DNA from 3 places in the Janthinobacterium sp. SUN128 genome. Region 1 is predicted to be linked to each of the others. Evidence: predicted binding sites of a transcription regulator. Region 1 holds the regulator's gene; each other region holds the start of a gene.

Evidence for each region. Region 1 encodes FNR, which switches genes on or off when oxygen is low (the NO sensors DNR and NnrR bind a similar motif). Its sites were predicted from a motif close to TTGATNNNNATCAA; they were not measured.
Region 2: a site for FNR is predicted at 7,396-7,409, ahead of O3297_RS07755 (PAS domain-containing methyl-accepting chemotaxis protein). Genes of this name have one in related genera too.
Region 3: a site for FNR is predicted at 7,716-7,729, ahead of O3297_RS28105 (IPT/TIG domain-containing protein). Genes of this name have one in related genera too.

Annotation. Positions count from the first base shown of each region.
Region 1 is NZ_JAPWHY010000006.1:147,562-158,368, forward strand. Features, by position in the region: gene modA (molybdate ABC transporter substrate-binding protein) at 537-1,295, shown strand; gene modB (molybdate ABC transporter permease subunit) at 1,313-1,984, shown strand; gene O3297_RS26750 (sulfate/molybdate ABC transporter ATP-binding protein) at 1,989-2,690, shown strand; gene O3297_RS26755 (TOBE domain-containing protein) at 2,731-3,498, shown strand; gene O3297_RS26760 (response regulator) at 3,570-6,644, opposite strand; gene fnr (fumarate/nitrate reduction transcriptional regulator Fnr) at 6,894-7,652, shown strand; gene O3297_RS26770 (FixH family protein) at 7,656-8,180, opposite strand; gene ccoG (cytochrome c oxidase accessory protein CcoG) at 8,283-9,665, opposite strand; gene ccoP (cytochrome-c oxidase, cbb3-type subunit III) at 9,668-10,588, opposite strand; gene O3297_RS26785 (cbb3-type cytochrome c oxidase subunit 3) at 10,581-10,784, opposite strand; gene ccoO (cytochrome-c oxidase, cbb3-type subunit II) at 10,786-10,807, opposite strand, start outside.
Region 2 is NZ_JAPWHY010000001.1:1,708,155-1,718,961, reverse strand. Features, by position in the region: gene O3297_RS07780 (YdiU family protein) at 1-358, opposite strand, end outside; gene O3297_RS07775 (3-(methylthio)propionyl-CoA ligase) at 620-2,272, shown strand; gene O3297_RS07770 (chemotaxis protein CheW) at 2,279-3,805, opposite strand; gene O3297_RS07765 (chemotaxis protein CheD) at 3,792-4,316, opposite strand; gene O3297_RS07760 (protein-glutamate O-methyltransferase CheR) at 4,313-5,137, opposite strand; gene O3297_RS07755 (PAS domain-containing methyl-accepting chemotaxis protein) at 5,141-7,204, opposite strand; gene O3297_RS07750 (3-hydroxyacyl-CoA dehydrogenase NAD-binding domain-containing protein) at 7,760-9,847, shown strand; gene O3297_RS07745 (alpha/beta fold hydrolase) at 9,968-10,807, opposite strand, start outside.
Region 3 is NZ_JAPWHY010000008.1:19,113-29,919, forward strand. Features, by position in the region: gene O3297_RS28080 (DNA topoisomerase III) at 1-1,082, opposite strand, end outside; gene O3297_RS28085 (DUF494 family protein) at 1,366-1,830, opposite strand; gene dprA (DNA-processing protein DprA) at 1,925-3,028, opposite strand; gene def (peptide deformylase) at 3,333-3,875, shown strand; gene fmt (methionyl-tRNA formyltransferase) at 3,973-4,929, shown strand; gene O3297_RS28105 (IPT/TIG domain-containing protein) at 5,017-7,494, opposite strand; gene metH (methionine synthase) at 8,137-10,807, shown strand, end outside.

The DNA of each region.
Region 1 (10,807 bases):
TCATTGCTGCCGGAATATGGATCAAGCGGGAAGCGTCGATTGATAGCTGCCTGGACCGCGGTGGGCGGTGGAATTACGAAGTTGCTGCTTGCGAAGGGGCCACTGAGTAGGTGCAATGAACTCTCTGCGAAGCTGGAGCTCGTTCCCGAAACCGCGATAGGCTCTGGCGTGCGATGGGTGATGAACCTGTCGTCATGCCGCTGGAGCAGAGGGCGATCGATGGCGATGGGAAGAAATTATGCGCAACGGTTTGTGCCGATGTCGGAAGACAGGCAGGCGGCGTAAAAATACAATGCATTAAGACAAGTTCTGCATCGTACGCGCAAAAAAAAGCATTGCCTGCGAGGCTGGGAAAAGGTGATCGATTCTCTGCTGTCAGGTGGTATTGAGATACCGCAGCCAGCTGCCATTTTCCCGGCGCTGGCTGCATTTTCCTCTTTCTCCGATTTGCCATTGCTTGATCCACGCAATGGCAGAACGCTATATATAAGTGTATATTACGGTCCTTGTCACCGTTCACTTACAAGGATACGATCATGCGCCTCACCTCCCTCGCCCGCCTGCTTGGCACCGCTCTTCTCGCTACTGCCGCCAGCTCCGCCTTTGCCGGCGAAGTGGTGGTGTCGGCCGCGGCCAGCCTGACGAATGCGTTCAAGGATGCGGCGCAAAGCTATGAGGCGCAGTATCCGGGCAGCAAGGTGTCCTTGAACTTTGCCGCCTCGGGCGTGCTGCTGCAACAGATCGTCAAGGGCGCGCCCGTCGATGTGTTTGCCTCGGCCGACCAGGAAACCATGGATGCGGCGCAAAAGCAGGGCCTTGTCTTGCCGGCCGACCGCATGGATTTCGTCGGCAACAGCCTGGTGCTGATCGTGCCGCACGATAGCAAGCTGGGCATCAAGAGCCTGGGCGACCTGACGCAAAAAAGTGTGACCCGCGTGGCCATCGCCAACCCGGCCAGCGTGCCCGTCGGCCGCTATTCCGAAGGCGCGCTGAAGAAGGCCAAGCTGTGGGAAGCCGTGCAGCCGAAAGCCATCGGCACGCAAAACGTGCGCCAGTCGCTCGACTATGTGGCGCGCGGCGAAGTCGATGCGGGCTTTGTCTACGCCACCGACGCGGCCATCATGAAGGATAAAGTGAACGTGGTGCTGGACGTGCCGCTCGAGGCGCCCGTGCTGTATCCGATCGCCACCATCAAGGGCAGCAGCAATGCCGCCGAAGCGAAGCGCTTCGTCAGCTACCTGCAGACGGCGCCGGCGCAAGCCATCCTCGCCAAGTACGGTTTCAAGAAGCCATAATTCAGGTAGGCGCCTGCATGGATATCGCTTGGACCGCGCTGGCCCTGTCGCTCAAGGTAGCGGCGTGGGCCACGGCGCTCAATTTGCTGCTCGGCATCGGTACGGGCTATGTGCTGGCGCGCACGCGTTTTCCCGGGCGCGAGCTGCTCGACGCCCTGTTGACCCTGCCGATGGTGATGCCGCCCACCGTACTCGGCTATTACCTGCTGGTGCTGCTGGGCCGGCGCGGCACCCTGGGCGTCTGGCTGCAGGACAGCTTCGGCATCAACCTGATTTTTACCTGGCAGGGCGCCGTGATCGCTTCCACCGTGGTCGCCTTTCCCCTCGTCTTCAAGCCGGCGCGCGCCGCCTTCGAGGCCATCGACGGCCAGCTGGAGCAGGCCGCCCGCGTGCTGGGCATTTCGGAAATGGCGATCTTCTTTCGCGTGACCTTGCCGCTGGCCTGGCGCGGCATCCTCGCCGGCGTGCTGCTGGGCTTTGTGCGCGCCCTGGGCGAATTTGGCGCCACCTTGATGGTGGCCGGCAGCATCCCTGGCAAGACGCAAACCCTGTCGGTGGCCGTGTATGAAGCTGTGCAGGCGGGCCAGGATGACGTCGCCAATACGCTGGTCTTGATTACCTCCTGTGTCTGCATCGTGGTGCTGCTGTCGGCCGGCCGCCTGGCGCCCGGACGCATCGCTCACAAATAACGCCATGCAACTCGACCTCGACCTCCGCGCCACCTTGCGCTCCGGCAAACGCCGCTTCGACATGCAAGTGCAATGCACGTCCGATAGCCAGCGCATCGCCATGTATGGCCCGTCCGGCGCAGGCAAGAGCATGACCCTGAAAGCCATTGCCGGACTCTTCACGCCTGACGCGGGCCATATCCGCCTGAACGGGCGCACCCTGTTCGATGCCGCCGCCGGCATCAACCTGCCGCCGCAGCAGCGCAATGTCGCCTACCTGTTCCAGGATTACGCGCTGTTTCCGCACCTGACGGTGCGCCAGAACGTGGGCTTTGGCCTGGCGCGGGGCTGGTTCAATCCGCGCGCGCGCGAAAAATTGCAGAAGGTCGAGCATTGGCTTGACGCCTTCCACTTGCAGGAACTGGCGCACCAGTTTCCCGACGAGTTGTCCGGAGGCCAGCGCCAACGGGTGGCGCTGGCGAGGGCGCTCGTGGCCGAGCCCAGCGCGCTGCTGCTCGACGAGCCGTTTGCCGCCCTCGATCCGGCCCTGCGTGTCAAAATGCGTTTGGAACTGAGCCAGTGGCAGCAGCGCCTGGACGTGCCCATGATCCTGATCACACACGATCCGGAAGATGCGCGCATCCTCGGCGAGCATGTGCTGTACTTGCGCGACGGACAGATCGATAACAGGGAAGAACACATGGCATTGGGTGAACGCATTGGATAAATCAGCGGCAGCGGAAATCGGCTTGCAAGGCTCGGTATGGATGACGGTGGGCGGAGAAAACCTGGGCGGCGCCGGCCGGGTGGAATTGCTGGGCGCTATCGCCGAATGCGGCTCCATCACGCAGGCGGCCAAGCTTGTGAAGATGAGCTACAAGGCGGCCTGGGACGCCATCGACGCGATGAACAACTTGGCCGGCGAGCCGCTGGTCGAGCGCCTGACGGGCGGCAAGGGCGGCGGCGGCACGCGGCTGACTCAGCGGGGGCGCCAGCTGGTCGACAATTTCCGCATCATCGAGCGGGAGCATGCCCGCTACCTGCGCCAGCTGGGCAGCCAGGCGGAAGGCATCGCCGACGATCTTTTACTCATACGGAGAATGGCCATGAAAACCACGGCACGCAATCAATTCCTGGGCAAGGTGGCCGAACTGAAACAGGGCGCCGTCAACGACGAAGTCACCCTGGAATTGCCCGGCGGCCAGCAGATCGTCGCCATCGTCACGCAAGGCAGCAGCGCAAGCCTGGGACTGGTGCCGGGCGCGGAAGCGTTTGCGCTGATCAAGGCCTCGTCCATCATCCTTGTGGCGGACAGCGAAGGCGCGCGCTTTTCCGCGCGCAACCAGCTGGCCGGCACCGTCACGCGGGTGCAGACGGGCGCCGTCAACACGGAAGTGGTGGTTGACTTGCCGCGCGGCGGCACGATCGCGGCCATCATCACCAACCAGAGCAGCACCGACCTGGGCATCGCCATCGGCAGCAGCGTGACGGCGATTTTCAAGGCATCCAGCGTGATCCTGGGTGTGCCCGCCTAAACCCAAAGCAAGGACTGGGGTCGTACCCTGAGGGTACGACCCCGGCCTTTATCTCTTGGGTTCAAACGAGCTTAATCCTTCAGCCTGGACAACCAATCCGTCGCCGCCGCCAGCGCCTGCTCCAGTTCCTGCGCCGTGTGCGCCAGCAGCGCCGGCACCTCGTCCAGGCGGCCCGCGTCGATGGCTTCCTCGGTGGCGAACGCGGCGCGGATCAGGCGTTTCGTGCCCAGGGTGCCCACGGAGCCGCGCACGCCGTGCAGGATGCGCGCCACGTCGCTGTGGCGGCCCGATTGCAACGCTGTTTCGGCGTCGCGCACGGGCGTCATGCCCTTGTTCAGCGCGTCTTCCACCATGCGCCGCAGCACGCCGCGCCCCTTCGCATCGCGTCCCATCACGCGCATCAGCGGCGCCATGGAAAACACTTCTTCATCGGCGACGCGTACCGGCTCGGCCGCCTGTACTTGCGGACGCTTGGGCAGGTGGCGCAGGATGACTTCCATCATCTCTTCCACCACCACGGGCTTGGCGATGAAGTCGCTGATGCCGGCCGTCATGCAGCGCTCGCGCTCGGACGCCAGCACGCCGGCCGTCATGGCGATCACGGGCAGGTTCAGGCGCAGTTCCGTGCGGATGATGTGGGTGGCGCTGAAACCGTCCATGACGGGCATCTGCATGTCCATCAGCACGATGTCGTAGCGCAGCGCTTCCGTGCGCAGCCGTTCCACGGCTTGCAAGCCATCGCCCACCACGTCCAGGGTGGCGCCCATGTGTTCGAGGATGCCGCGCGCCACGGCCTGGTTCAAATGATTGTCTTCCACCAGCAGGAAATGCACGCCGGCCAGTTCCGTGCCCAGCGGCTGGTGCAGGATGCGCTGCTCGCCGTCGTCATTCTTGGCGATCAGCGCCTGGTGCAGGGCATCGAACAGGCTGGAGCCCGTGATCGGCTTCATCAGCACGACATCGGCCTCGGCCGCGCTGGAGATTTCCTCCAGGTGGTTGCGGGCGAAGGCGTTGACCATCACCACGATGGGCTGGCGCTGGCCGCTGGCCGCCTGGCGGATGGCCTTGGCCGTGGCCAGTCCGTCCATCACGGGCATGTGCCAGTCGGCCAGCACCACGTCGTACGGCTGCTGCTGCGCCAGGCGTTCGCGGTACAGTTCGATGGCGGCAAAGCCGGAGTCCACTTCGTCGGCCAGCCAGCCCCACGCCTCGATCAGCTTGACGATCAGTTCGCGCGTGGTGCGGTTGTCGTCGGCCACCAGCAGGCGCAGCTGGCCCAGGGCCGGCGTGCGCCGCGTTTCGGCCGGCTGCGCCAGCATCTCGAAGGGCACGCTGAACCAGAAGCGGCTGCCCTTGCCTTCGCTGCTGGCGACGGCGATGTCGCCGCCCATCATGTGGATCAGCTGCTTGCTGATGGCCAGGCCCAGGCCCGTGCCGCCGAAGCGCCGCGTGATGCTCTGGTCGCCCTGCGAAAACGCGGCAAACAGCTGCTGTTGCTGCAGTTCCGTCATGCCGATGCCCGTGTCGCGCACCTCGAAGCGCAGCCAGGCGCGCCCGTTTTCGCTCTCGGCCAGGCTGACGGCCACCACCACTTCGCCGCTCTCGGTAAACTTGATGGCGTTGCCGGCCAGGTTGACGAGAATTTGCTGCAGGCGCTGGGCGTCGCCCACGAGGCGCCGCGGTACGTCGGGCTCGACGGCGATGGCCAGTTCCAGCTCCTTTTCGCCCGCATTCATCGTCATCGTCGTGGCCAGGGTATTCATGACTTCATCGAGGTCGAATTCGACGGGTGACAATTCCATGCGGCGCGCCTCGATCTTCGAATAGTCGAGCACATCGTTGAGGATGCCCAGCAGCGACTGGCCCGCCACTCTGACCATGGTCAGGTACTTGCGCTGTTCCGTGTCGAGCCTGGTATTGCCCAGCAAATACACCATGCCCAGCACGGCATTGAGGGGCGTGCGGATTTCATGGCTCATGTTGGCCACGAAATCGCTCTTTGCGCGGTTGGCCGCCTCGGCCCGGTCGCGTTCCTGCTCCAGCTCCGCCGCGCGCGCTTCGAGTTCCTGCTGCAGGCGGTCGCGTTCGCTCATCAGGCCATTGAACGCTTCCGTCAGTTCGCCGATCTCGTCGCGCTGCTGTACCGGCACGGGGGTGAAACGGCTGCCGCTGGTGCGCAGGGCCAGCAGGGTGTCGCGCAGGCGCACCAGCGGCGACAGCAGGCGTACGGTGACCAAGCCCAGAACAAAGGCGGCCAGCAGCGAAGCGAGGATGCTCCACAGCACCAGCCGGTACAGTACGCCATCGAACGGTTCGAAGGCATCCTCGACGGGCAGCGAGGCGGCCAGCAGCCAGTTCACGGATTTCAGGCGCTTGAAGCTGTTGACGGCCGTGATGCCGCGGCTGTTGGTGCTGACCATGCTGCCTTCGCCATCCTCCTTCAGCAGCTGGGTGGTCGTCAGGTTGGCGTTCGGCTTGCGCGGCTGCAGCAAACGGCTGGTATCGGGGTGCAGCACATAGCGCGGCACGGCGCCGCGCGTGAGGATGAAGTAATAGCCGCTCTTGCCGATCTTTTCCGAGCGCAGGCGGCCCAGCAGATTGTCCTTGTACAGGCGCAGCACGCCGATCACCACGCCGGCCACCTGGCCATCGGCGGCCAGCACGGGCGCCACCATCTGCACGATGGGCATGCCGCTCGACTTGCCCAGCATCGGCTCGGTAATCATGGGCTGGCGCGTGCGCAGGACGGTCTGGAAATACTCGCGCTCGGCGACGTTGATGCCGGCGCGCCCCGTCACTTCCGGCATGTCGGCCACGATGGCGCCATGCGCGTCGAGCACCAGCACGTCGTCGAACAGCACCAGCATCGAGCGGCGCGCATAGTATTCGCGCAGTTTGGCGGGCTGGGCGATCAATTCCGGCGGCTGCTGCCTGGCCGTCAGGGTGACAATCTGCAGCAGCATGCCCAGCTTGTCGTCGAGCTCGGCAGCGGTGCGGCTGATCAGGGATGACTGCTGGCTCAGCAGTACTCGGGTGAAGTCGTCGCGCATGTGCTGCACCTGGATCATGGTGACCAGCGCGATCATGGCGATCGAGGTCAGGCTGGTGGCCAGCGCGACTTTTGCTTTAATGCCGAGAGGCTTCATGATTTCCTTTTCAGTGCCGGGCGGCACAGGCGGCAGATAATGCTGTCAGGAATTTTCCTATCAATACCCCAGCTTGGCAAGCGCCGCCGCGCAAATTGCCCGCCCCGTATGGGCTTTTGACGATGTTGCCATATAATTAAAGGCTGGACGTCGTTTATTCGCCGAATTTACGGTGAAATTGGCATACGGCAACCCTGTATGCAGCTGTATGCAGTAAACTTGTTGTTGCATTTTCTAAAAGGTACCGACATGACTGAAGCGCTACTCACTCCCACCTTGCCCACCGTGAACGTGGAGGCGTTGCGTGCACGATGCTCGACCTGCAGCATGCATCAATTGTGCCTGCCGATGGGCCTTGATGTGGGCGACATGGATAGGCTGGACCAGATCATCGGCCGCCGCCGCAAGATCGTGCGCGGGGCCTCGCTGTTCCGCATCGGCGACTCGTTCCAGAACCTGTACGCGATCCGCCTCGGGCACTTCAAGACCTACCAGATCAATCCGGGTGGCGAAGAGCAGGTGACGGGTTTCCAGATGGCCGGTGAACTGCTGGGCATGGATGCCATCAGCGCCGACCGCCACCACTGTAATGCGGTGGCGCTGGAAGACAGTGAAGTGTGTGAAATTCCGTTTTCCAGCCTGGAACAATTGCTGGGCAATATGCCGACCCTGCTGCGTCATTTCCACCGCATGATGAGCCAGGAAATCACGCGCGAGCAAAGCGTCATGCTATTGCTGGGCAATATGCAGGCGACCCAGCGTTTTGCCGCCTTCATCGTCAACCTGGCGTCGCGCTATGAAGCACGCGGCTATTCGGGCAGCAATTTCCAGCTGCGCATGTCGCGCGAGGAAATCGGCAACTATCTGGGCCTGACCATCGAAAGCGTCAGCCGTTTATTGTCGAAATTCAAGAAGGAAGGCTGGCTGCGCGTCTCGAACCGCGAGATCGAAATCCTGCAGCCGGCCAAGTTGAAAGCCATTACGGCCGGCACGGACGTCTGCAAATAAGACTTACAGTTCTTCATCCGCGTGCAGCGCGATGCTGCGTTGCAGGGGCCAGGTCCAGATGCCGGACAGGCGCCACTCGCGTTTGTCGTTTTCCACCAGCACTTGCCAGCGGCTGCGCTCGAGCATCGGCAGTGCTACGGAAAAATTGCCGGCCGCATCGGGCTGCACCAGCAGCTTGATATCCTTTTCCGGCAGGGTCGCATGCGCCAGGTGCAGCTGCAGCGGCGCCTGATAAGCCTTGCCGAAGCTGTGCACGGAACCACTGAGGCGCGCTGCAGCCACGTCATATGACAGGCGCGTATCCATGGCCAGGTCGCTGGCGATCGTGTCGCGCTTCAAATCCTGGTTGATCGCCTTGCCCTGCTTGTAATAATCGCCCACCACCAGCGCATCGGGCTGCGTAAACGCGATATAGCCCATGAAGCTGCCGACGACCACGGACAGGCCGGGACCGATCATCAGCAGCCATGGCCAGCGATGCTTGTACCACGGTGCAACGGGGGGTTGCAGTTTCAGACTGTCGGACATGGTGTTTCTCCTGTTTGATCAGCCAGTCCCCGCATGGGGACCGGCCTTCCTGCAACTTCGTGGCGGCGGCGAGGGCACCCGGTCCCCGTCCGCCTTTCCTTGTTAACGCGGCACGATGAATACCGCGCTTTCACGCACATGCAGCGATGGATCGTCCAGCGATTGCAATTCGATCGCAATCTTGTTCGAGCCCTTCTCGCCGACGCCGTGCGGCACGCGCAGGCGGATCGGCCAGCCCAGCGTTTCCGTCGGCTGCAAGGTCACTTCTTCGCGCGTCAGCAAGGTCAGGCCCGGCAAGCCGGAAGCGCTGATTTTAAAATGCTGGCTTTGCTCGGACGTATTCATGATCTGCAGGCGGTAGACGTTTTCGATCATGCCGTCCTCCACTTCGCGTCCCATCGAACCGCGGTCGCGGATCACGTCCATTTTCAGGGGCGTGCGCAGGGCCAGCGACGTACACACGGCGATGATGATCAGGGCCAGGATGGAAGTGTAGATCAGGACGCGCGGGCGCATGGCGCGTTGGCGTATCTGCTTCGAATTGAAGTTGTTTTCCATCGCATGGTCGGTGCTGTAGCGTATCAGGCCACGCGGCCGCTCGACCTTGTCCATCACGCTGTTGCAGGCATCGACGCAGGCGGCGCAGCCGATGCATTCATACTGCAGGCCGTTGCGGATATCGATGCCGGTCGGACACACCTGCACGCACAGGGTACAGTCGATGCAATCGCCCAGCTTGTCGTTGTTGCCGGCCTTCTTGCTCATGGCGCCACGCGGTTCGCCGCGCTTGGCATCGTAGGTGATGATCAGCGTGTCCTGGTCGAACATGGCGCTCTGGAAGCGCGCGTAGGGGCACATGTATTTGCACACCTGCTCGCGCAGCCAGCCCGCGTTGCCGTAGGTTGCCAGGCTGTAGAACAAGACCCAGAACCATTCCCAGGGACCGAAATTGAGGGTGGTCACCGACTGCGCCAGTTCCTTGATCGGCGTGAAGTAGCCGACAAAGGTAAAGCCCGTCCACAGGGCGATGGCGCCCCATACCAGGTGCTTGGCCGTCTTCTTGAATGCCTTGCGCACGGAGGGGCCCTGCTTGTCGAGGGCCATGCGCGCGCTGCGCGTGCCCTCGATGCGGCGTTCGACCCACAGGAAAATTTCCGTGTATACCGTTTGCGGGCAGGAGAACCCGCACCACACCCGCCCGGCAATGGCCGTGACGAGGAACAACAAATACGCACAGATGATCAGCAGGGCCGCCAGATAGATGAAATCCTGGGGCCACAGCACGACGCCGAAAATGTAGAACTTGCGCGTGGTCAAATCGAACAGCAGGGCTTGCCTGCCATTCCAGGTCAACCACGGCAAGCCGTAGAACGCCAGCTGGGTAAGCCATACGCATACCCATCGCCAGGTAGCGTAGCGTCCTTTGGCCTCGCGAGGGTAGATTTGCTCGCGGGCCGCATACATCTTGATGACTTGAGGTTCCATTTTTACTTCGCGGGTGCCTGCGGATTCGACAGGCTCCAGACATACGCCGACAGCACGTGTACCTTGGATTCGCCGAGGAAATCGCTGAAGGCCGGCATGGTGTTGCTGCGTCCCTTGCGTACGGTTTCCATGATGGTATCGGCGCTGCCGCCGTACAGCCAGGTCTTGTCCGTCAGGTTCGGCGCGCCGAGCATCTGGTTACCCTTGGCATCGGCGCCATGACAGGCCATGCAGGCGCCGAACTTGGCCTTGCCCAGCACGGACTTGACGGGATCCGAGGTCGAGCCGGACAGGCTCAGCACATAATGGGCCACATTCTCGACATCCTTTTCGGAGCCCAGGGCGGCGCCCATCGGTGGCATCTGCCCATTGCGGCCGTGCATGATGGTGGTCTTGATGACGTCGGGTTCGCCGCCATACAGCCAGTCCTTGTCGGTCAGGTTGGGGAAGCCCTTGTTGCCGCGTGCATCCGAACCGTGGCATTGCGCGCAGTAGGTCAGGAACAGGCGCTGGCCGATGGCTTGCGCCTGCGGATCGGCGGCCACCGTCTTCAAGTCCTGGCTCAGGTACTTGTTGAACAGGGGACCGTAGTCGGCTTCCGCCTTCTTCAGTTCTTCCTCGTACTGGCCCGTCGACTTCCAGCCCAGGCTGCCGGCATAGTTGCCCAGGCCCGGGTACAGGAACAGGTACGCCAGGGAGAAGACGATGGTGATGTAGAACAGCCACATCCACCAGCGCGGCATCGGCGTGTTGAGTTCCTTCAAATCCTCGTCCCAGACGTGGCCCGTGGTGCCGTCAGCGGGGGCGCCCTCGACCACTTTGATTTTCGACTGCGAGTACAGCAGCACGCCGCAGCCGATGATGCCCAGCAGGGACAGCACGATGATGTAGATATTCCAGAAGCCATTGGTAAAGTCAGCCATGGTTATGCTCCTTCGCCAGGGTCATTTCGGCTTCGGCCGGATAGTCGAGCGCGTCGTCGGCGAACGGCAGGCGTGCCGCCGCGTCGAAGTCGCTGTTGCTGCGGCTGAACGTCCACCACAGGATGCCCACGAACGTCGTAAAGGAAACCACCGTCATGACGCTGCTGGCGCTGTCAAACAGGTTTTCGATTGCCATGCTAATTCCTTGTTTTGATTAAT
Region 2 (10,807 bases), on a different contig from region 1:
CGGCGCGGCCATCACCCATGCGCGAATACGGCGTAGCGCCGGCGCCTTTCAGCTGCAGTTCCATCGGACCGTGTTCGGTGGCGATGTCGCCCAGCAGGATGGCGCGGCCATCGCCCAGCTGGCCAGCCCAGACGCCGAACTGGTGGCCCGAATACACGGCCGACAGGGGCAGTGAACGCTCGGCAACCGTATTGCCGCTCAGCAGCGCCACATAGTCGGGCTCGGCTAGACGCGCGGCATCGAGGCCGATGAGGGCTGCGGCCGGTGCGCTGGCGGCCACGAAATATGGGGCGGGCAGAGGCGTGGGCATCAAGCGCGTATAGAACGCGGGCGGCAAGGCCGCAAAGGCATTATCCAGTGGTAAGGTATGAGCGGTGATGGCAATTCCAGTCAGTAAGATGGACCGGCAAGGTGCGCCAGCCTAGAATGCGATTTTACCGCACAGCGCCAGGGCGCGTGGCGGGCGCTGTCGTGGGGGGCAATGCGGCAAAAAACGGAATCAAAAATTCCATGCTGCAATGCAATATCGAAATGCGTTGACGATTTCCGCACGACCGTACGAAACTAAGGAAAATCTTTAACTTCCAACAATAACCGAGTATCCAAACCAGGAGACACGATGTCGGCATTTCCCTTGAGTCCAGTGATGGGCCAGATGATGAATCAGCCCCTGCTGATTTCCAGCATTATCGAGTTTGCAGCGCGTCATTATGGCTGCGGCGAAATCGTGTCGCGCCGGGTGGAAGGCGATCTGCACCGTTATACCTACCGCGATTGCCACCAGCGCACGCGGCGCCTGGCGAATGCCTTGCACGGCTTGGGCATAGGCATGGGCGACCGGGTCGCCACCCTTGCCTGGAATGGCTACCGCCACCTGGAAGCGTACTATGCCGTGTCCGGCTCGGGCGCCGTGCTGCACACCATCAATCCGCGTTTGTTTCCCGAGCAGATCGCCTACATCTCGAACCACGCGGAAGACCAGGTGCTGCTGTTCGACCTGACCTTCCTGCCCGTGGTGGAAAAGATCGCCGCCGACTGCACCTTCGTGCGCCATTTCGTGCTGATGTGCGACCGCGACCGCATGCCCGCCAGCAGCAGCATTCCCGACCTGCTGTGCTATGAAGACCTGATCGACACGCATTCCGACGAGTATACCTGGCCCGTGTTCGATGAAAACTCGGCCGCCGCCCTGTGCTATACCTCGGGCACGACGGGCAACCCCAAGGGCGCCCTGTATTCGCACCGCTCGACCGTGCTGCACGCGTATGCTTCGGCCATGCCCAGCGCCCTCAACGTGCGCGCCACCGACACGGTCCTGCCAGTCGTGCCCATGTTCCACGTGAACGCCTGGGGCTTGCCGTATTCCGTGCTGCTGTCTGGCGCGCGCATGGTGTTTCCCGGCGCGGCGCTGGACGGCAAGTCGCTGTACGAACTGTTCGAATCGGAAAAAGTGACCTTCTCGGCCGGCGTACCCACGGTCTGGCTGGGCCTGCTGAACTATGCCTTGCAGAATGACCTGAAATTTTCCACCTTCCGCCGCACGGTGATCGGCGGCGCGGCGTGCCCGCCGGCCATGATGGATACCCTGATCGACAAGTTCGACGTGGAAGTCATCCATGGCTGGGGCATGACGGAAATGTCGCCGTTGGGCACCACGGGCGGCTTGCAGACCAAGCACCTGGCCATGGACAAGGAAGCGCAGCGCGATATCCTGCACAAGCAGGGCCATGCCATTTACGGTGTGGACATGAAGATCGTCGATGACGATGGCAAGGAATTGCCGTGGGATGGCGTGGCCTACGGCCATTTGCTGGTGAAAGGGCCATGGATCATTTCCGCGTACTACAAGAACGAGGGTGGCGAGGTGCTGCAGGATGGCTGGTTCCCCACGGGCGACGTGGCCACCATCGATGCGGACGGCTACATGCAGATCACGGACCGCAGCAAGGACGTGATCAAGTCGGGCGGCGAGTGGATCGGCACCATCGACCTGGAAAACCTGGCCATGGCGCACCCGGCCGTGCTGCAGGCGGCCTGCATCGGCGTATTCCACCCGAAATGGGACGAGCGTCCCGTGCTCGTCGTGGTGCTGCGCCCCGGCATGACGGTCACGCGCGAAGCGCTGTTGCAATTTTTTGAAGGCAAGATCGCCAAGTGGTGGACGCCCGACGACGTGCTGTTCATCGACGCCTTGCCCATGGGCGCCACGGGCAAGATCCAGAAGAACAAGCTGCGTGACCAGTTCAAGGGGCACAAGCTGCCGGGCTTGTAAAAAAACTTACGCCGCCTGCGGCAGCGCCGAGCCCAGCTTTTCCAGCAGATGGTCGCACTGGAAGACGGACAGGGTCTGGCGCTGCGCATCCGTGCCGATATCGATCATTTCATCCATTTCGCTGCGCAAGTCGTCATGCTCTCCCGTGCGGATGATTTGCGGCGCCGCAAAGCGCTGGCTGTCGGAAATGGTCATGATGTTGTCGACATGGTCGACGAGAAATCCGTAGCGCTCGGCCCCCCGTTCCACGATCAAAATCTTGCCCGCGCCCGTGTCCGCCAGCGGCGGCATGGCGTACAGCTGGCGCAGGTCGATGATGCTGATCATTTGCTGGCGCAGGTTGAGCATGCCGCGCATGCAGGCCGGCATGCCCGGTGGCGTGGTGATGGCGCCGCTGAAGTCGATGATTTCGCGCACTTGCCCGATTTCCACGGCGAAGCGGGTTTCCACCGTAAACGTGATGTAGACGCGGCGCTGCGCCTTGCGCTTGGCGGCGCTGCCCGCTTCCGTGTCGGACGGGTACAGGCGCGCGTGGCCGTCGCGCATCTCGATGATCTCCGCCTGCGACAAGATGCCCTTGTGGTCGAGGAAAATGATGTCGCCCAGACCCTCTTTCGTGATGCAGCCGGCAAACATGGCGGCGCGTGCTTTGCTCAGCAGGGGAATCGGCAGCACCTCGTCGCCAAAGAAATGCACGATGCTGTCGACGGAGTCGACGAGAAAGCCCACGGTCGTATCATCGAGGCGCACGACGATGATGCGCTGGTCGCTGGTCGCCGCCGTGCCGGAGCTGGCCGCCTGCAGCAGGGCGCCGAAGTCGACGACGGCCACCTGGCTGCCGCGAAAATGCATGCGCCCGAGGCACAGTTCGCTGTTCAGCAGGGAACTGTGCAGTTCCGGCACGCGGATGATTTCCTGGATGGCCAGCATTTCGAAGGCAAACGTGGCGCCGGCCGCATGGAAGCTGACGCACTGCCGGCGTTCGCTTTGCGCATGGTAGCGGGCCGAACTCAGCTTGGTGCCCGTCGCCTGCAGGGCCAGCACATGGGGTACGTTTTCGATGCGCAGCAGGGCATGCGGATCGAGTACCTGCAGCAGGCGCGCACCGCCGTCGAGCAGGATCGTGCCGGCGATGACGGCGTGGCTGTCGCCGGCCGCATATTGCAGGGCGCTGCGGGCGCTGGCGGGCACGCGCAGGATTTCACCCGTATCCTGGAAGACGATACCGACCAGCACTTGCTGGAAGTCGAGGATGGCGATCTTGTCCGTGGCCACGGCGCGCGGCGCATCGGCGCGGAACAAGCGCCCCAGGTTGACCACCGGAATGACGCTGCCGCGCAAGGTGAACATGCCTTCCAGATAGGCGGGCGACAGGGGCAGGGCCGTGACTTTCGCGGGGTAATTGACGACTTCGCGGATGCAGCTGGCGGGCAGGGCGAATTCATCGTCGCCCAGGTGGAAGGAGCCGAACAGCTCGGCGGCCGTTTCTCCATGGGCCTGCGCTTGCAAGCCCGTCGCTTCATGCATATCCATATGCGCCTTCCTTGCGTGGAATTAATTCGGGTTGCGCCACCACATCGGTGACGGCATAGCTGTGGTTGGCGCAATCGATCAGCAACTGACGCCCGTGGCGTCCGCCCAGCGCGCAAAAACTCACCGACAAGCCGCACTGGTCCAGGTATTTTTGCGCCGCTTCCGCATTTTGCCGTCCCACTTGCAAGCGCCCGTTGCGCGGGCCAAACATGCTGGCGCCGCCCGCCAGCACCACTTCGATATCGGCGTAATCGGCCTGGCGCACACCCATCATCCGCAGCAGCGAGGGCACGGCCTGGCTCACATAGCGTGCCCCCAGGCTGCTGTCGGTGCCCGGCGCTTCCGGCAGCAGGCAATGGGCCAGGCCGCAGCAGGGGCCATTCTTCCAGATGAAACCGATGCCGATGCAGGAGCCGAGCAAGGCTTGCAGCTGCTCGCCATGCGTGCCCACGCTGAGTTGCCCCATGCCAACATGGTGCAGCGGCAGGCTAGGATCGATGATGATGTTCATGCGCTACCCGCCTTATAAATCATGGGAAACTCGAATTGATAGCCGGTGCCGAGGCGGGCGATGGTTTCCGACTCGCCCAGGATCAGCCGGCCCTCGTCCTTGAGGCTGAGCCGTGCCTGGCGCAGCACGGTTTCCTGGTGCTCGGCATCGAAATAGATCAGCACATTGCGCAGGAACACCAGGTCGAACTGCCGCGCCGGGCGCAATGCTTCCAGCAGATTGTGCTGGGCAAAGCTGACGTGTTGCCGCAATTCCTCGTTGACCCTGACGCCATGCGGCGAGGGCGTGAAATATTTGCGCAGCAAGTCCGGATGCGACAGGCGGATGCGTTCGACGGAGCGGCCGCTGTACTGGCCGGCCCGCGCCGCGCCCAGGATTTGCTGCGAAATGTCGCTGGCCAGGATCTGGTAGCGGAAAGCGGGCGCTTGCAGCTTGAATTGCTCGCACAGCATGGCGATCGAATACAGCTCCTCGCCGCTGGCGGCCGCTGCCGACCAGATGGACAGGCAGCCGTCCGGATGCTCACGGGCCCAGACGGGCAGGTAGCGGTCGCGGAAGTAATCCCAGATGGACGGCGTGCGGAAGAACAGGGTGTCGTTGGTGGTCACCAGGTCGATGAAATGGGCCACCTCGTCGCGGTCGCTGCTGACGCGCTCCAGGTACGCCTGGTAGCTGTGCAGGGACAGCGCCCGCAGCCGAGGCTGCAAGCGCCGTTCCAGCAAGACGCTCTTGCGCGCTGTCATGGCGATGCCCGTATGCTGGCGCACCAGCGCGATCAGGGTCGTCAGCACCTCGGGCGTCAAGGTGGCCGCATGGCTCATGGCTTACACCACGAAGCCGGAGACAGTCTGGTTCAGGCTGCCAGCGCGCTCGTTCAAGCCATCCGTTGAGCGGGCGATGCTGTCGCAGTTGGCGGCCGACTTTTCCGTCTCCTCGGCGATGTACTGGATGGCCGTGGATACTTCGCGCGCCGTCAGCAGCTGTTCATTGGCCGCCTTCGAGATATCGGAAATGGCCAGCGTGGTCTTCGCCACGCCCGAGACGATCTTGTCGAAGGCATCGCTGGCCTGGCGAGAGATTTCGCTGCCCGTCGAGACGCGCTTGACGGATTCGTTGATCAGCTTGGAAATCTCTTTTGTTGCCTGCGAGGAGCGCTCGGCCAGCTTGCGCACCTCGTCGGCGACGACGGAAAAGCCCAGGCCGTGTTCGCCCGCGCGGGCCGCCTCGATGGCCGCATTGAATGCCAGCATATTCGTCTGGTTGGCGATTTCGCTGATCACCTTGACGATTTCGCCGATGTCTTCCGAGGAGCGGTTGATCAAGTCCATCGCCTCGATCGACTTGGCGACGGCGCGCGCGCCCGCTTCCGCTTCCTGCTGCGTGGCTTTCGCCAGGTAATCGGCGTTCGAGGTGTTTTCCGCGATGGAATTGATGGAGAACGTCAAACCGTCGATGGACGCGTTCATTTCTTCCACCGTGGCGCCCAGCGCCTGCGTGCCCACGGCCACGCCCGTGGCCCGTTCGGCGATCGCGTGCGAGGCGTCGGCAAAGCCGTTCGCGGCCGATACCACGTTGCCGATCACGCCGCGCAAGTCGACGATCATCTTGCTGATGCCGCCGGCGAGCAGGTCGATCGGCTCGTCGCCCTCGGGCACGATATTGCAGGTCAGGTCGCCTTGCGCCGCGCGCGCCACCGATTCAAGCAGGGCATTGACCTTGCGGCTGTCGTTGGCGGCCTTGGACTGGATACTGTTTTCCAGGTTCACCTGTTCCGTGATGTCGATGGCGAACTTGACCACTTTATACGGCTTGCCATTCAGGTCCAGGATGGGGTTGTAGGTGGCCTGTATCCACACTACCTTGCCATGGTTGCCCAGGCGCTTGTAGCGGCCCGCGTCGAATTCGCCGCGGTTGAGCTTTTGCCAGAATTTCTTGTACTCGGGGCTGCTCGCATACTCGGGCTCGCAAAACATGCGGTGGTGTTCGCCCTGGATATCGCTCAAGTCGTAGTCCATGACGGCGAGGAAATTGTCGTTTGCGTCCAGCACATTGCCGTGCATGTCGAATTCGATCACGGCCTGCGCCTTGCCGATGGCGCTGACCTTGCCTTCGTATTCGGCATTGCGCATTTTCAGGGCCGTGATGTCGCTGGCGAACTTGACCACCTTGAAGGGCCGGCCTTCCGCATCGAAAATCGGGTTATACGAGGCATTGAGCCAGATTTCGCGGCCGTCCTTGGTGACGCGCTTGTATTCGCCCGAGTCGAACTGGCCTTGCCCCAGTTTCTGCCAGAACTGCGCATAGTCGTCGCTCCTGGCGTAGTCGGGCAGGCAAAACATGCGGTGGTGCTTGCCCTTGATCTCGTCGAGCGTGTAGCCGACGGACTTGAGGAAATTGTCGTTGGCGTCGAGGATGGTGCCGTCGAGCCGGAACTCGATCACGGCCTGGGCCTTGCTGATGGCGTCGATCTTGCCTTCATAATCGGCGTTGCGGCGCTTGCTGGCCGTGATGTCGGTGGCAAACTTGATGACTTTATACGGCTTGCCGTCCGCATCGAGGATGGGATTGTAGGACGCATTGATCCACACTTCGCGCCCATCCTTGGCGCGGCGCTTGTATTCGCCATGGTCGAACTCGCCACGTCCCAGTTTGGCCCAGAAGGTGGCGTATTCGGCCGTTTTCACATAGTCGGGATCGCAGAAGATGGCATGGTGCTTGCCTTGCACTTCGTCCAGGGTATAGCCGAGGACGCGCAGGAAATTGTCATTCGCATGCAGGATGGTGCCGTCGAGTTCGAATTCGATGACGGCCTGGACACGGTTCAATGCAGTATTTATCGCTTGTAAGTCCAGATCCTGGGAGTGGCTGACATGGCTGGCTGCGTCCATAGTATTTCCTTCGGGGTGAGAAGAGGAATGGGAACGATAAGGCTGCTGTTATTATTTTTTCTGCTATCCATATAAGGCAGCGATGTTATTGCATGGATCGACATCTGGTGATAATCGGTGAGAATGTGCGCGATCAACGGCCGCCAGTGTTTGCCCTGCGGTTTGCCTTATAGTGGATAAATTGTAGAGTATTGATTTGAATCAACAATTTGATTATTCCCCAGCATCTGGCGAAAAACAAGGGGCGGAAATAAATAATGTCAAAACTGTCGTAATTGACCCATGCCCGCATATAACAAAGCCTTTACTTTGCATAATAAAACGCCGTTATTATTATTGTGCTTTTATTATTTAAATGAATATCCAAGTGATAGCTTCTACGGGAGCTTGCTGCTTGCAGCAGAATCTTTCCGCAAACGATGTTGTACCATGGCGTACCATGCTGGCGCCGGGCACGCCACGACAAAAATAATACGAGCGTTCTTTTATGCGGTATAGTGAAGCTTCATCCCTTGCAACCACCTCATCGCTGAGCAAAATCAATAAGGAAGAGACATGAGTGCTGAATATCAAGTAAACGGCGCCGTTGCCGTCATTACCCTCGCCAATCCGCCCGTCAATGGACTGGGCCTGGCCACGCGCACGGCCGCCGTGGCCGGCATCCGCCAGGCGCTGGCGGACGAGTCCGTCAAAGCCATCGTCATCACGGGCGCTGGCAAGGCATTTTCGGGCGGTGCCGATATCAAGGAATTCAATTCGCCCAAGGCGCTCACGGAACCGACTCTCCACACCCTGATCAACGTCGTCGAGCAATCGACCAAGCCGGTCGTGGCGGCCATCCACAGCGTCTGTATGGGTGGCGGCCTGGAGCTGGCGCTGGGCTGTAACTACCGCGTGGCCGCGCCGGGCGCGCAGATGGCCTTGCCGGAAGTCAAACTCGGCATCTTGCCGGGCGCGGGCGGCACGCAGCGCCTGCCGCGCGTGCTGGGTCTGGAAATGGCCCTGAACATGATCGTCTCGGGCACGCCCGTCGCGTCCGAAAAACTGGCCGGCACGGCCCTGTTCGACGAAGTCATCGCGCCCGGCGCGGACTTGCTGGCCGCCGCCGTGGCCTTCGCCACCAAAGTGGGCGACGTGCGCCCGCTGCCGAAAGTGCGCGAGCGCAAGGTCGATTACCCGAACCACGAAGCGTTTTTGCAGTTTTCGCGCAATACCGTGAAAGCCATGTCCGGCCCGTTCCCCGCACCGCTGAAATGCGTCGATGCCGTGGCGGCCGCCGTGACGATGAAATTCGACGAAGGCTTGAAGTACGAGCGTGAACTGTTCATGCAGCTGGTGCAGTCGCCCGAATCGAAAGCCCTGCGCCACGCCTTCTTTGCCGAACGCGTCGCCAGCAAGGTGCCGGACGTGCCGTCCGACACGCCCGTGCGCACGATCGCCAGCGCTGCCATCGTCGGCGCCGGCACCATGGGCGGCGGCATCGCCATGAATTTCGCCAACGCGGGCATTCCCGTCATCTTGCTGGAAACGAAGCAGGAAGCGCTGGACAAGGGCCTGGCCACCATCCGCAAGAATTACGAGAACACGGTGAAGAAGGGCAAGCTGACGCAAGAGAAGGCCGAGCAGCGCATCGCGCTCGTTAGCGGCACGCTGGCCTACGCCGACATTGCGCAGGCGGACATCGTCATCGAAGCCGTCTTCGAGGAACTGGGCGTGAAGGAAACCGTCTTCAAGCAGCTGGACGCCGTCATGAAGCCGGGCGCCATCCTCGCCTCGAACACGTCGACCCTGGACCTGGACAAGATCGCCGCGTTCACCCAGCGCCCGCAAGACGTGATCGGCACGCATTTCTTCAGCCCCGCGAACGTCATGAAGCTGCTGGAAATCGTCCGCGGCAAGGAAACCGGCAAGGACGTGCTGGCCACGGCGCTGGCGCTGTCGAAAAAGCTGAAAAAGACGGGCGTCGTCTCGGGCGTGTGCGACGGTTTCATCGGCAACCGCATGATCGAACAGTACAGCCGCCAGGCCGGTTTCCTGCTGGAAGAAGGCTGTCTGCCGGAACAGGTCGACAAGGCGGTCGAGAAATTCGGCTTCGCCATGGGCCCGTTCCGCATGGGCGACCTGGCCGGCAACGACATCGGCTGGGCCATCCGCAAGCGCCGCTACGTGGAAAAACCGGAAGTGACGTATTCGAAGACGGCCGACCTGCTGTGCGAACTGGGGCGTTATGGCCAGAAGACGGGCGCCGGCTGGTATGACTACAAGCCGGGCGACCGCAAGGCGTATCCGTCGGAACAGGTCAACGCCATGATAGTCCAGCATTCCGCCGACATCGGCGTGGCACGGCGCAAGATCAGCGACCAGGAAATCGTCGAACGCCTCGTGTATGCGCTCGTCAATGAAGGCGCGCGCATCCTGGAAGAGGGCATCGCCCTGCGCGCCTCGGACATCGATATGGTGTATCTGACGGGCTACGGTTTCCCGCTGTTCCGCGGCGGCCCGATGTTCTACGCGGATACGGTCGGCTTGCCGAACGTGCTCGATACGATCGCCGGCTATGCGAAAGGCCGCCACGGCGAAGCGTGGACGCCAGCGCCGCTGCTGGTGAAGCTGGCGGGCGAGGGCAGGGGCTTTAACAGCTGATGAGGCACGGTTGAAAAGATGTAGGTCGGATTAGCGAGGCTCCGCCTCGCGTAATCCGACAACATTGTTGGCCATAGCGGTGTCGGATTACGCGGCATGCCGCTAATCCGACCTACGTTGTTATTTCTTCTTCGCCACCATCTTGACCGCCTCGTTGACGATGACGGGATTGTCCTTCTGGATGTAGTAGCCGGCGCCCGTGATGCGCTCGATGGCTGGCGCGCCGGACAGGCGCTGCCAATCCCTTTCCTGGGCCCGCACGACGTTTTCAAACGATCCCATTTCCTCGATGCCGAATTTGTCGCGCACCAGCAGCATGGCGGGCACGCGCAGCGGGCTGCTCATGTCGACATGTTGCAGGCACTGCGTCTGAGCATCGAATTCGGCCGATTCCGTACTGTTGAACATCAGCTTGCGCCGCGTCTTGACGAGCATGGCGTAGGTGGACGCGTCCGTCTGCAGGCGGTTCCATTGCTGCGGGTGCGTGGGATCGAGCAAGACCAGGCCGGCCACGTCCTGCGGGTACAGCCTCGCATATACGTACTGGTACAGCCCGCCCAAGCCATGGCCGACCAGCACATACGGCGGTTTCAAGCCCGCTTGCGCCAGCAGGGCACGCTGCTGGGCAGCAATGGTGCAGGGATCGCGCGGCGTGGTGGTCTTTTTGCTCTCGCCGTAGCCGGGACGGTCGTACACGAGCACGCGGTGCTGCCTGGCCACTTCGGGCACCACCTTGGCCCACACGTCCTTGCCGTCGCCCATGGCCGACTGGAAGACCACGGGCAAGCCGCCCTGGCCGCTCAGGGTGTAGGCGATGCTGGCATCGGGCAGGGCGGCGGTGGCCGGCACGCCTGGCATGACCGGGGTGGATGGCAACAGGGAGCAGCCGGAAAAACAGCCTGCCAGCAGCAAGCCGGCGCTGGAGAGGAGCATGGTGCGCGCGGGGCGGCCGACGAATAG
Region 3 (10,807 bases), on a different contig from region 1:
TTGGCGAACTGGTGGTAGTTGCTGTTGTCCTTGACCGTTTCCAGCGCCTGCAGCACGGTCGGCATGTAGTCTTCCGGCAGGTGGCGCGAATCGGTACGCGGATACGTCAATACCTTGTGCTTTTCATACAGCGCCTGGGCCAGGCCCAGGGTGTTCTTGGCGGAGAAGCCGAAACGCGAGTTCGCTTCGCGCTGCAAACTGGTCAGGTCGAACAGGCCCGGCGCCATCGAAGTGGTCGGTTTCGACTCTTCCGTGACGATGCCTTGGCGGCCGCGGCAGGCGGTGGCGATCGAGTCGGCAGCCGTCTTGCTCCACAGGCGCTCGGCGCGCTTCTCGGGATCGTTCTCGTCCTTCTTGAACTTCGTGTCGAGCCAGCGGCCTTCATAGATACCGGCCGCGCAGACGAATTCGGCGCGCACTTCCCAGAAGTCGCGCGGCACGAATTTTTTAATTTTATCTTCGCGTTCGACCACGATGGACAGGGTCGGCGTCTGCACGCGGCCCACGGTGGTCAGATAGAAGCCGCCTTCCTTCGAATTAAACGCCGTCATGGCACGCGTGCCATTGATACCGATCAACCAATCGGCTTCCGAACGGCAGCGCGCCGCATCGGCCAGCGGCAGCATTTCTTCGTCGCTGCGCAGGTGCGAAAAACCGTCGCGGATGGCGCCCGGCGTCATCGACTGCAGCCACAGGCGCTTGACCGGTTGCTTGGCTTTCGCGTTCTGCGCGATCAGGCGGAAAATCAGCTCGCCTTCGCGCCCCGCATCGCATGCGTTGATGAGGGTGGTGACGTCTTTGCGTTTGATCAGCTTGTTTAATACTTTGAGCCGCGCTTCCGTCTTGGCGATCGGGTTCAGCGCGAAATACGGTGGAATCATCGGCAAGTGCGCGAAACTCCATTTGCCGCGCTTCACGTCGAATTCTTCCGGTACGGCGATCTCCAGCAAGTGGCCGACCGCCGACGACAGGACGTATTCATCCGATTCAAAGTACTCATCGTGCTTGGTAAAGCCGCCAAGCGTCTTCGCGATATCGTTCGCGACAGAAGGCTTCTCGGCGATGATGAGGGTTTTTGTCATATTTTTTAGTCTCGAAAAATGCTCTAGGATAGTTTCAGCATGCGCATCATACAGTGCATTGCCAGGCGCCGACGCTTTTGTCTGCGCAAGGCCGTGTGACTTGTGGTCTTGTCAAGCGGCCAATGATAAGCGCCTATTGAAGAATTCGGCAAGTTATCTGCAAGCAAGAATGCGCAAGCGCAAACACAACAGGCTGGCGGGCGCGCTGGTGCAGCACATGGTAAAGGGGATGGCGCGGCAGCGGTGCCAGGGTCGGGCAGACAGCGAAGAATACGGCTATATATTAGTGCAATAAGCGCGGCGGGAGGTCTTCATCGTCGACGAACAAGTCGTCGAACATCAGGGCATCCGGTTCCTTGCCTTGGCTCCACAGCAGCATCAGCACGATGACTTTCAGCTTGCCCAGCGACACGGGTGCCTCGTCGAGCGCCAGCGCCCGTTCGATGACGATTTCGCGCTGCAGCGGCGAGAGTACCTTGGCGCTTTCCAGGAACTGGATGAAGCCGATGGCGGCCGTGCCCAGCACGTCGCTTTCCTGCTGTACATAGAAACGCGTGCCCGTGGAACTGGCCGTCAGGGTTTGCTCGACGCCAGCCATGGCATTCAAATCCGTCAGCCACACGAGCGCTTCGGAAATCTCCACGTCGTCGAAACCGACGGCCGACAGTTTGCGCGCCAGGACTGCCGGCTCGGGGCAGGCATCGGGGCGATAGTAAGTCTCGTAGAGGTACACCAGGATATCGAACATGGCTCTACTCTATCAGCTAAGTTCGCTGCGACACAAGGGTGCGCGCCGACAAAGCGCCGCCGTGCGGCAAGGCCGCCACACAAGTGACAAGCTGTCATTTACAGCGTTGAAACAGTCCTCCTGGCAAGCGCTCCACCCGGCCCGCCAGCTCCAGCGCCAGCAATTCGCCCATCAGCGCGCCCATGGCCAGGCCGCTGCGCGCGGCCAGGGTATCGGCATCGAGGGGATCATGGCCCAGCACGGCCAGCAGCGGCGGTTCGTCTTCCACCACGGCCGGCGCGCCGGGGATGCCGCCCAGCCACTGCAGCTCTTGCAGCACGTCATCGGCTGACTCGACCAGCTTGGCGCCCTGCTTGATGAGCGCATGGCAACCCTTGGCCAGGGTGGCATGGATGGAACCGGGCAAGGCATACACATCGCGTCCCTGCTCGCCGGCCAGGCGCGCCGTGATCAGGGAACCCGATTGCGCGGCCGCCTCGACCACCAGCACGCCGCGCGCCAGGCCGCTGATCAGGCGGTTGCGGCGCGGAAAGTTACCGGGCATGGCGGGCAGCCCCAGTGCATATTCGCTGACGATGCAACCCTGTTCGGCAATTCTTTGCGCCAGATCAAGGTTACGTCGCGGATACACCAGATCGGCACCCGTGCCGATCACGGCGACGGTGGCCCCCGCGCCGCGCAAGCCGCCCTCGTGCGCGTGCGTATCGATGCCCAGCGCCAGCCCGGAAATGATGGTCAGGCCTGCCGTGCTGAGGGCTTGCGCAAAGGCGGCCGCATTCTGCATGCCTTGCGCGCTGGCATTGCGGCTGCCGATGATGGCCACGCCGGGACGCGACAGCAGTTCTGCCCGCCCCCGTACATATAACAAGAGCGGCGGATCGGCGATTTCCAGCAGCAGGGGCGGATACGCGGCATCGGCCAGGGTCAGCACGGCATTGCCGGGGCCTTGCAGCCACTGTAGAGTAAGCTCGAGCTGGCTGTTGGCCACCGGCCTGGGCGGCTGCACGATGGCGCGCGCCACGCTGGCCGGCACCGCTTCGCGCAAGGCCTCGAATGACGCGCTGAAGATGGCCGGCGGCAAGCCGAAGCTGACCAGCAAGGCACGCGCCGCCACCGGCCCCACGCCTGGCAGATGCTGCAGGCGCAGCCAGCCCGCCAGTTCCGTGGCCGCGTCTGCCGTCGTGGCAATTGCATGCATGACAACCTCGCTGTGTACTGTGCCATCCCATGCTAGCGCCATGGCGCGCACGCGATACCGACGCGCGCAACAATGCGCGCAATGGCCGGGCAAAACGGCCCGTCATCCACAGGAGCATGGGCGTCTGTGATAAAATTTCCCTTTGCAGCAGACGAATAGCGCACTGGCAAACGCATCTGCCGCGCCGTTGTGCCATACGCGCCCAACCGTAGCGTACTCAAATAAAATAGCCCTGCCATCGTTCGCATGGCCCAGGCATGAATAATCCGGCGCACCGGCGCCCACCTTAACCAGTCGAATCCGTATGTCCATATTAAATATCCTGCGTTACCCCGATCCTCGCCTGCACACGATCGCCAAGCCCGTCACCGAATTTGACGCGCGCCTGCAAACCCTGATCGACGACATGGCCGAAACCATGTACGACGCCCCGGGCGTCGGCCTGGCCGCGTCGCAAGTGGACGAGCATATCCAGATGATGGTGATCGACATCACCGAAGAGAAAAACCAGCTGCAAGTGTTCATCAACCCGGAAATCACCTGGGCCAGCGAAGAAAAGCAGGTCTACGATGAAGGCTGCCTGTCCGTGCCTGGCGTCTACGATGGCGTCGAGCGCCCGGCCCGCATCAAGGTGCGCGCCCTGGACCGCCACGGCAAACAGTTCGAACTGGAAGCCGATGGATTGCTGGCCGTCTGCATCCAGCATGAGATGGATCACTTGCTGGGCAAGGTATTCGTCGAATACCTGTCGCCGCTCAAGCGCAACCGCATCAAGACCAAGATGATCAAGGAAATCCGTGGTCTCGAGCGCGAAGCGAGCCTGCGCGCTCAGAACCGCCGCTTCTAAGCCACTGCTGATAGACTAAGCCGCAACAGAAGTCGTCACACCACGCCAGCCTGGCGCATTTGGGCGCGGGCCTGTACACCTCACGTCAAGGAACAATATGAAAGTGATCTTCGCAGGCACGCCTGAATTTGCCGCCACGGCCCTGAAAGACTTGCACGAAGCGGGATTCGAGATTCCGCTGGTGCTGACCCAGCCCGACCGCCCTGCCGGACGCGGCATGCAATTGCACGCCTCGGCCGTCAAGCAATATGCGCAGCAGCATGGCATCGAGGTGCTGCAGCCCTTGTCGCTGCGCATGGACAGCAAGGACCCGCAGCGCGCCGCCGAGGCCAAGGCAGCCCACGCGCGCCTGCTGGCCACCGACTACGACGTGATGGTGGTGGCGGCCTACGGCTTGATCTTGCCGCGCAGCACGCTCGACATCAAACCCTGCATCAATATCCACGGTTCATTGCTGCCGCGCTGGCGCGGCGCAGCGCCCATCCACCGTGCCATCGAAGCGGGCGACGATGAAACGGGCGTGACCATCATGCAGATGGAAGAAGGCCTCGATACGGGCCCCATGCTGGCCATCGAGCGCACGCCCATCGAAGCGGGCGACTCCACCGCCACCCTGCACGACAAGCTGGCCACCCTGGGCGGCAAGATGATCGTCGAAACCCTGCGCAAGATGCAGCAGCAGCCGCTGGAAGCCGTGCCGCAGCCGGAAGCGGGCGTCACCTACGCGGCAAAGATCGCCAAGGAAGAAGCGGCGCTCGATTTCAGCCTGCCGGCACTGGAACTGGGCCTGAAAATCCGCGCCTTCAATCCGTTTCCCGGCGCCTGCGGCCAGGTCGATGGCACCACCATCAAGATCTGGGCCGCCGACGTGCTCGAAGCGGACAGCAAGGAAGCGCCCGGCCAGGTGCTGGCAGCCGACGCCCAGCACGGCATCGTCGTGGCCTGCGGCAATGGCTCACTGCGCCTGACGGAACTGCAAAAACCGGGCGGCAAGCGCCTGCCCGCGGCCGAATTCATCAAGGGCTTCCCCCTCGAAGGCAAACGCTTCGCCTGACTTCACCGGGTTGCACCGCGCCATCATGCCGATGGCCATAAAAAAAGGCTTGCTGCGGCAAGCCTTTTTTGTATCCAGCCACAGCGCTTAGCGGCGCTGCACCTTCATCAGGCGTGCGCCCACGGACGACGACAGGCTGACTTCGAAACGGCCACCGGCCGGCACGGCGCTCACGTCGACATTGGCTTTGCCACCCGTCAAGTCACTGGCAACCACCGTCTTGCGGCCATCGGCAGCCACGTACATGACGGCGGCATACGGTTCCGCCTCGGCATTCCAAACCAGCACCAGTTGGCCGCCGCTTTGCGTCGCATCAAACGTGGCATCGTTGGCGGCAGCCTTGCTGCGGCGCGCCGGGCGTTCCAGCTTGGCTAAAGCCTTGCCATTTGCCAGCACTTGCACATCGCTGATTTCGCCCGGATTGGCGAAGCTGACGCGGAAGTGGCTCATGGCGTTGCCGCCATGGTCGGCCACGGAGACGCCATCGAAGGGCAAGTCGATAGTCTGTCCGGACGCCGTCAACACGCGCAAGGTATAAGCATGGCCACTGCCGCTGGCAGCGGCGCCGATGCGCGCCGACGAGGCAACGGCTGGGCGCAAGGCCACGCCGGCTGGCGTGATGCGGCCGGAAATGGTCAGATAGCCGTTCTCGGCCACGGACATGCTGGCGGCCAGCACATTGCTGCCCGTCCCCTGCGTGCTGCGTTTTTCCAGGAATTGCTGCACCCGCGCATAGCTGTAGTCGGAGAACCAGGCGCCGCTGCAATAGCTCATCACGTCTTTCATCGGCGTGCTGCCATAGACTGCCTTGCTCAGCTGGCCGATGCTGCCCGCATAGTTGCTGTTATACAGGGGTTGCGGACCCAGATTACCATCCGCATACGGGTAATCGGCAGCGGCGCCGGCCGGGCCGCCGCAGGCAACGTGCTGCAGCGAGTGGTTGTGGCCCAGCTCGTGCACGAGCGTGGTCAGCCATTCAGGCCATTGATTGCCGAATGGATCGACCGATGCGATGCTGTTGAAGCGGGCATCCAGGCCGATGGCCGACGTGAAGTCGCTGCCGCTGCTGCGCTGGTTGATGTAGGCCAGGCCGGCGGCGCGGGTGGAAGACATTCTCGGCACGAAACCATAGTAATAGGCGCCGCTGTCTTCCAGCGCGCGCTTGTTTTCCAGCTTGCCCAGGGTATCGCTCCACCAGCTGTCGGCCGTGCTGCTGCCTGGCATGCTCAGCGCGGCGCGCGTAGTGATGCTGATATTTTCCGTCGCATACGGATACACGCGCAACAGCGCAGCGCGGATCACCTCGGCGTCCGGCAGTTGCGCCACGCCATCGTCGGTGCTCAAGGGAACGAGCACCAGACGGATTCTGGCCAGGCTGGCCACCATGGGTGCCGCTTCCTGGCTCACTTGCACGCCGTCATTGCCGACGGCCGTCACGCGCACGCGCACGCCGGGCAAGATCCAGCCGGAGGGCAGGACGGCACTGAAATTGCCATTGAAACTGTCATCGTTCTTCGTCGTCGGCAAGAGCGCCGGCCCCGTCATTGCGATGCTGCCCAGGTTGCTGCCATTGGCGGCGGTCGCATTCAAGGTCACGGCCGGGCTGGCCTGGCCCGCCTGCGTGGCCAGCACGGACACGCGCACGGCGGCCGGCTTGCCACGCGTCAGGCGCAAGGCCGTATTGCTGGCGTTCAAATTCAGCACTTGCGCGAAATCAATGCTGCCCAAGGTAAAGGCCGACACCGTGCCCGCATTCACGGCGATGCGCGAAGCGGCCGACAGCATCACATTGCCCGTTGCCGAGGCTGGCGCGGACAGCAGCAGCTGGCTGGCACTGGCGCTGACGATGACGGCCGGCGTATTGCCCACCGAAGCCGAGCTGACCTGGTCGAGATTGCTGCCCTGCACCGTCACCGACAAGGTCGCGCCGTTGACGGCCGACGTGATCGACGTCACTGCCACGCTGGCCAGGACCGTGTACGCGTCGCTGCTGATCACATCGTTGTAGGGACCGCGCACCGTCAGCGCGCCTGTCGCTGCACCCGCAGGCACCACCACTGTCACGCTGCTGGCCGTCTGGCTTTGCGGCGTTGCCGCCGCGCCATTGCCAAACTGTACTGCCGTCACGGCGCCCATGCCGCCGCCCATGATCGTCACGCTGGAACCGACACCGCCCGTCGCCGGCGCGACGCTGCCCACGCTCAGCGGCAGGTACACATTGACGTTATAGCTGGTGGCCGCCGTACCGCTGGCGCTGACCAGGCTCAAGGCACCCGTGACGGGCACGCCAGGCATGGCCAGGGTCACGCTGGTCTCGCTGGCGGCGCTGGTGGCAACGGTCACGCCGCCCACCTGGAAGGCCGTCACGCGGCTCAGATTCGTGCCCGTGACCACCAGGCTGCCGCCCACGGCAACATTCGCCGCCGAGACGGCCGTCACGGCAGGAATCAGGACGGGCGTGCCCGAGGTGGTCGCCACCACCGTGTCGCCACCACCGCCACCACCGCCACCGCAGGCGGACAGGCCCAGCACGACAAACAATGCTACGAGCAGATGGTTTTTCATGGCTGGCAACCATGTTTGTGCAGCGCGATGCCGGGGAGGACACGAGATAAATGTGACATATTGGTGACTTTTGGTGAGAATTTAATTTCTAAGAACCAATATTATGGGTTAATTCGATTCCCAAAGACAACTATTAATGCTTTTGATTCAATTGGTTTTGATAATAGTTAAAATATCTGCTTGGCAAACTTTATTCTGAGTACTATTTCCCTCACTCTGTATTGCCTTAAATCAAAATTAATTTCCTTTGCAGCTATTGCCATTCAATTCATTAAAAATATGCTGAGGCAGCACAAATAATGTGGAAATTTTTCCACAGCCTAGAGGGCGGTATTCTTCTGCCAACTTTGGCGGAAGAATTAACGTTTTGAGTAAGATTTTCAGGAATGTAATTTTCAGCGGCAGGCGTGGCAGGAGGCGATGTGTTGCAAGAAGGCCAGCCGTGGGGCGTACGGCCGCTTTTGCTTAAAACCAAAGCAGCCTGATGCCGTATAATTTTAGACCCGGTGAAATCAGGCGATTGCCACCTTCTGCCTGCCCTACCCGGCCGGCACTCTCCGTCAGCTGATCCTGCTGGCCCGCATCCGCCTCGTACCAGTCTTGTCGCCGCGCCGCCGCCCGTTTGCCTATTGAAAGCATGAAATGAACGATACCGTGATCCCCGCCATGTCCCCGACCGAAGCCACCTTGCGCGCCATTCTGGCGCAGCGGATCATGATCCTCGACGGCGCCATGGGCACGATCATCCAGCAGTACAAGCTCGACGAAGAAGCCTACCGTGGCGGTCCCGCCGGCCGCTTCATCGATTTCGCCGCCCCAGCCGACAGTGGCGCGCGCGAATTGTTCGTCAAGGGCAATAACGAGCTGCTGACCCTGACGCAGCCGCACATCATCCAGGAAATCCACGAGCGCTACCTGGCGGCCGGCGCCGACCTGATCGAAACGAATACCTTCGGCGCCACGACCATCGCGCAAGACGATTACCACATGGCCCACCTGGCCTATGAAATGAACGTGCAGGCAGCCAAGCTGGCGCGGGCCGCCTGCGACAAGTACTCCACCCCGGACAAGCCGCGCTTCGTCGCCGGCGCCCTGGGCCCCACGCCGAAGACGGCATCGATCTCGCCCGACGTCAACGACCCGGCAGCGCGCAACGTCACCTTCGACCAGCTGGTGGCCGCCTACCTGCAGCAGACGCAGGGCCTGGTGGAAGGCGGCGCCGACGTGCTGCTGGTGGAAACCATTTTCGATACCCTGAACTGCAAGGCGGCCCTGTTCGCCATCGACCTGTTCTACGAGCAAAACCCGGATGTCGTGCGCCTGCCGCTGATGATTTCCGGCACCGTCACGGACGCCTCGGGACGCATCTTGTCGGGCCAGACCGTGCCCGCCTTCTGGAATTCCGTGCGCCACGCAAAACCGCTGACCATCGGCCTGAACTGCGCGCTGGGCGCCGCCCTGATGCGCCCGTACGCGGAAGAGCTGGCCAAGATCGCCGACACCTTCGTGTGCATCTACCCGAATGCGGGCTTGCCCAATCCCATGAGCGACACGGGTTTCGACGAGTTGCCAGCCGACACGTCCGCCCTGCTGCGCGAATTTGCCGACGCGGGCTTCTTGAACATGGCGGGCGGCTGCTGCGGCACCACGCCCGAGCACATCGCCGCCATCGGCGAATTGCTGTCGAAAAACACGCCGCGCACCGTGCCGGCCCCATCGCACGACTTGCGCCTGGCGGGCCTGGAGCCGTTCGTCGTCAATGACGAGTCGCTGTTCGTCAACGTGGGCGAGCGCACCAACGTCACGGGCTCGAAAGCGTTCGCGCGCATGATTCTCAACGAGCAATACGACGAAGCGCTGTCGGTGGCGCGCCAGCAAGTGGAAAACGGCGCGCAGGTGATCGACATCAATATGGATGAAGCGATGCTCGATTCGCTGGCCGCCATGACGCGCTTTTTGAACCTGATCGCCTCGGAACCCGATATTTCGCGCGTGCCCATCATGGTCGACTCGTCGAAATGGTCCGTCATCGAAGCAGGTCTGAAATGCGTGCAAGGCAAGGCCATCGTCAACTCGATTTCCATGAAGGAAGGCGAGGAAGAATTCCTGCGCCAGGCAAAACTGTGCCGCCGCTATGGCGCAGCCGTCATCGTCATGGCCTTCGATGAAAAAGGGCAAGCCGATACCTTCGAGCGCAAGATCGAGATTTGCGCCCGCGCATACCATTTATTGATCGATGCGCTCGACTTCCCGCCGGAAGACATCATTTTCGATCCGAACATCTTTGCCGTCGCCACCGGCATCGAAGAGCACAACAACTACGCCGTCGACTTCATCAACGCCACGCGCTGGATCAAGGAAAACTTGCCGTACGCGAAGATCTCGGGCGGCGTGTCGAACGTGTCCTTCAGTTTCCGCGGCAACGATCCAGCCCGCGAAGCCATCCACACCGTCTTCCTGTACCACGCCATCAAGGCCGGCATGACCATGGGCATCGTCAACGCCGGCATGGTGGGCGTGTATGACAACCTGGACCCGGAATTGCGCGAGCGCGTGGAAGACGTGGTGCTGAACCGCCGCGAAGACTCGACCGAGCGCATGATCGAATTTGCCGGCACCCTGAAGGCGGGCGGCAAGGCCGAGGCGCAAACCCTGGCCTGGCGCGAAGGCACCGTACAGGAGCGCCTGTCGCACGCGCTGGTGCACGGCATCACGCAATTCATCGTGGAAGACACGGAAGAGGCGCGCCAGGAATTGCTGCACAATGGCGGGCGCCCCATCCACGTGATCGAGGGCCCCTTGATGGCCGGCATGGACGTGGTCGGCGACCTGTTTGGCCAGGGCAAGATGTTCCTGCCGCAGGTGGTGAAATCGGCGCGCGTGATGAAACAGGCCGTGGCCCATCTGATCCCGTTTATCGAGGAAGAAAAGCTGCTGGAAGAAAAGCGCACGGGCATCGTCGCCAAGCCGAAAGGCAAGATCATCATGGCGACCGTGAAAGGCGACGTGCATGACATCGGCAAGAATATCGTCACCGTCGTTCTGCAGTGCAATAACTTCGAAGTGGTCAACATGGGCGTGATGGTGCCGTGCTCGGAAATCCTCGCGCGTGCCAAGGTGGAAAACGCGGACATCATTGGTCTCTCGGGCCTGATCACGCCATCGCTGGAAGAAATGGCGTATGTCGCCAAGGAAATGCAGCGCGACGAACACTTCCGCATGCTGAAGATCCCCCTGCTGATCGGCGGCGCCACCACCAGTCGCGCCCACACGGCCGTGAAAATCGCGCACAACTACGAAGGCCCCGTGATCT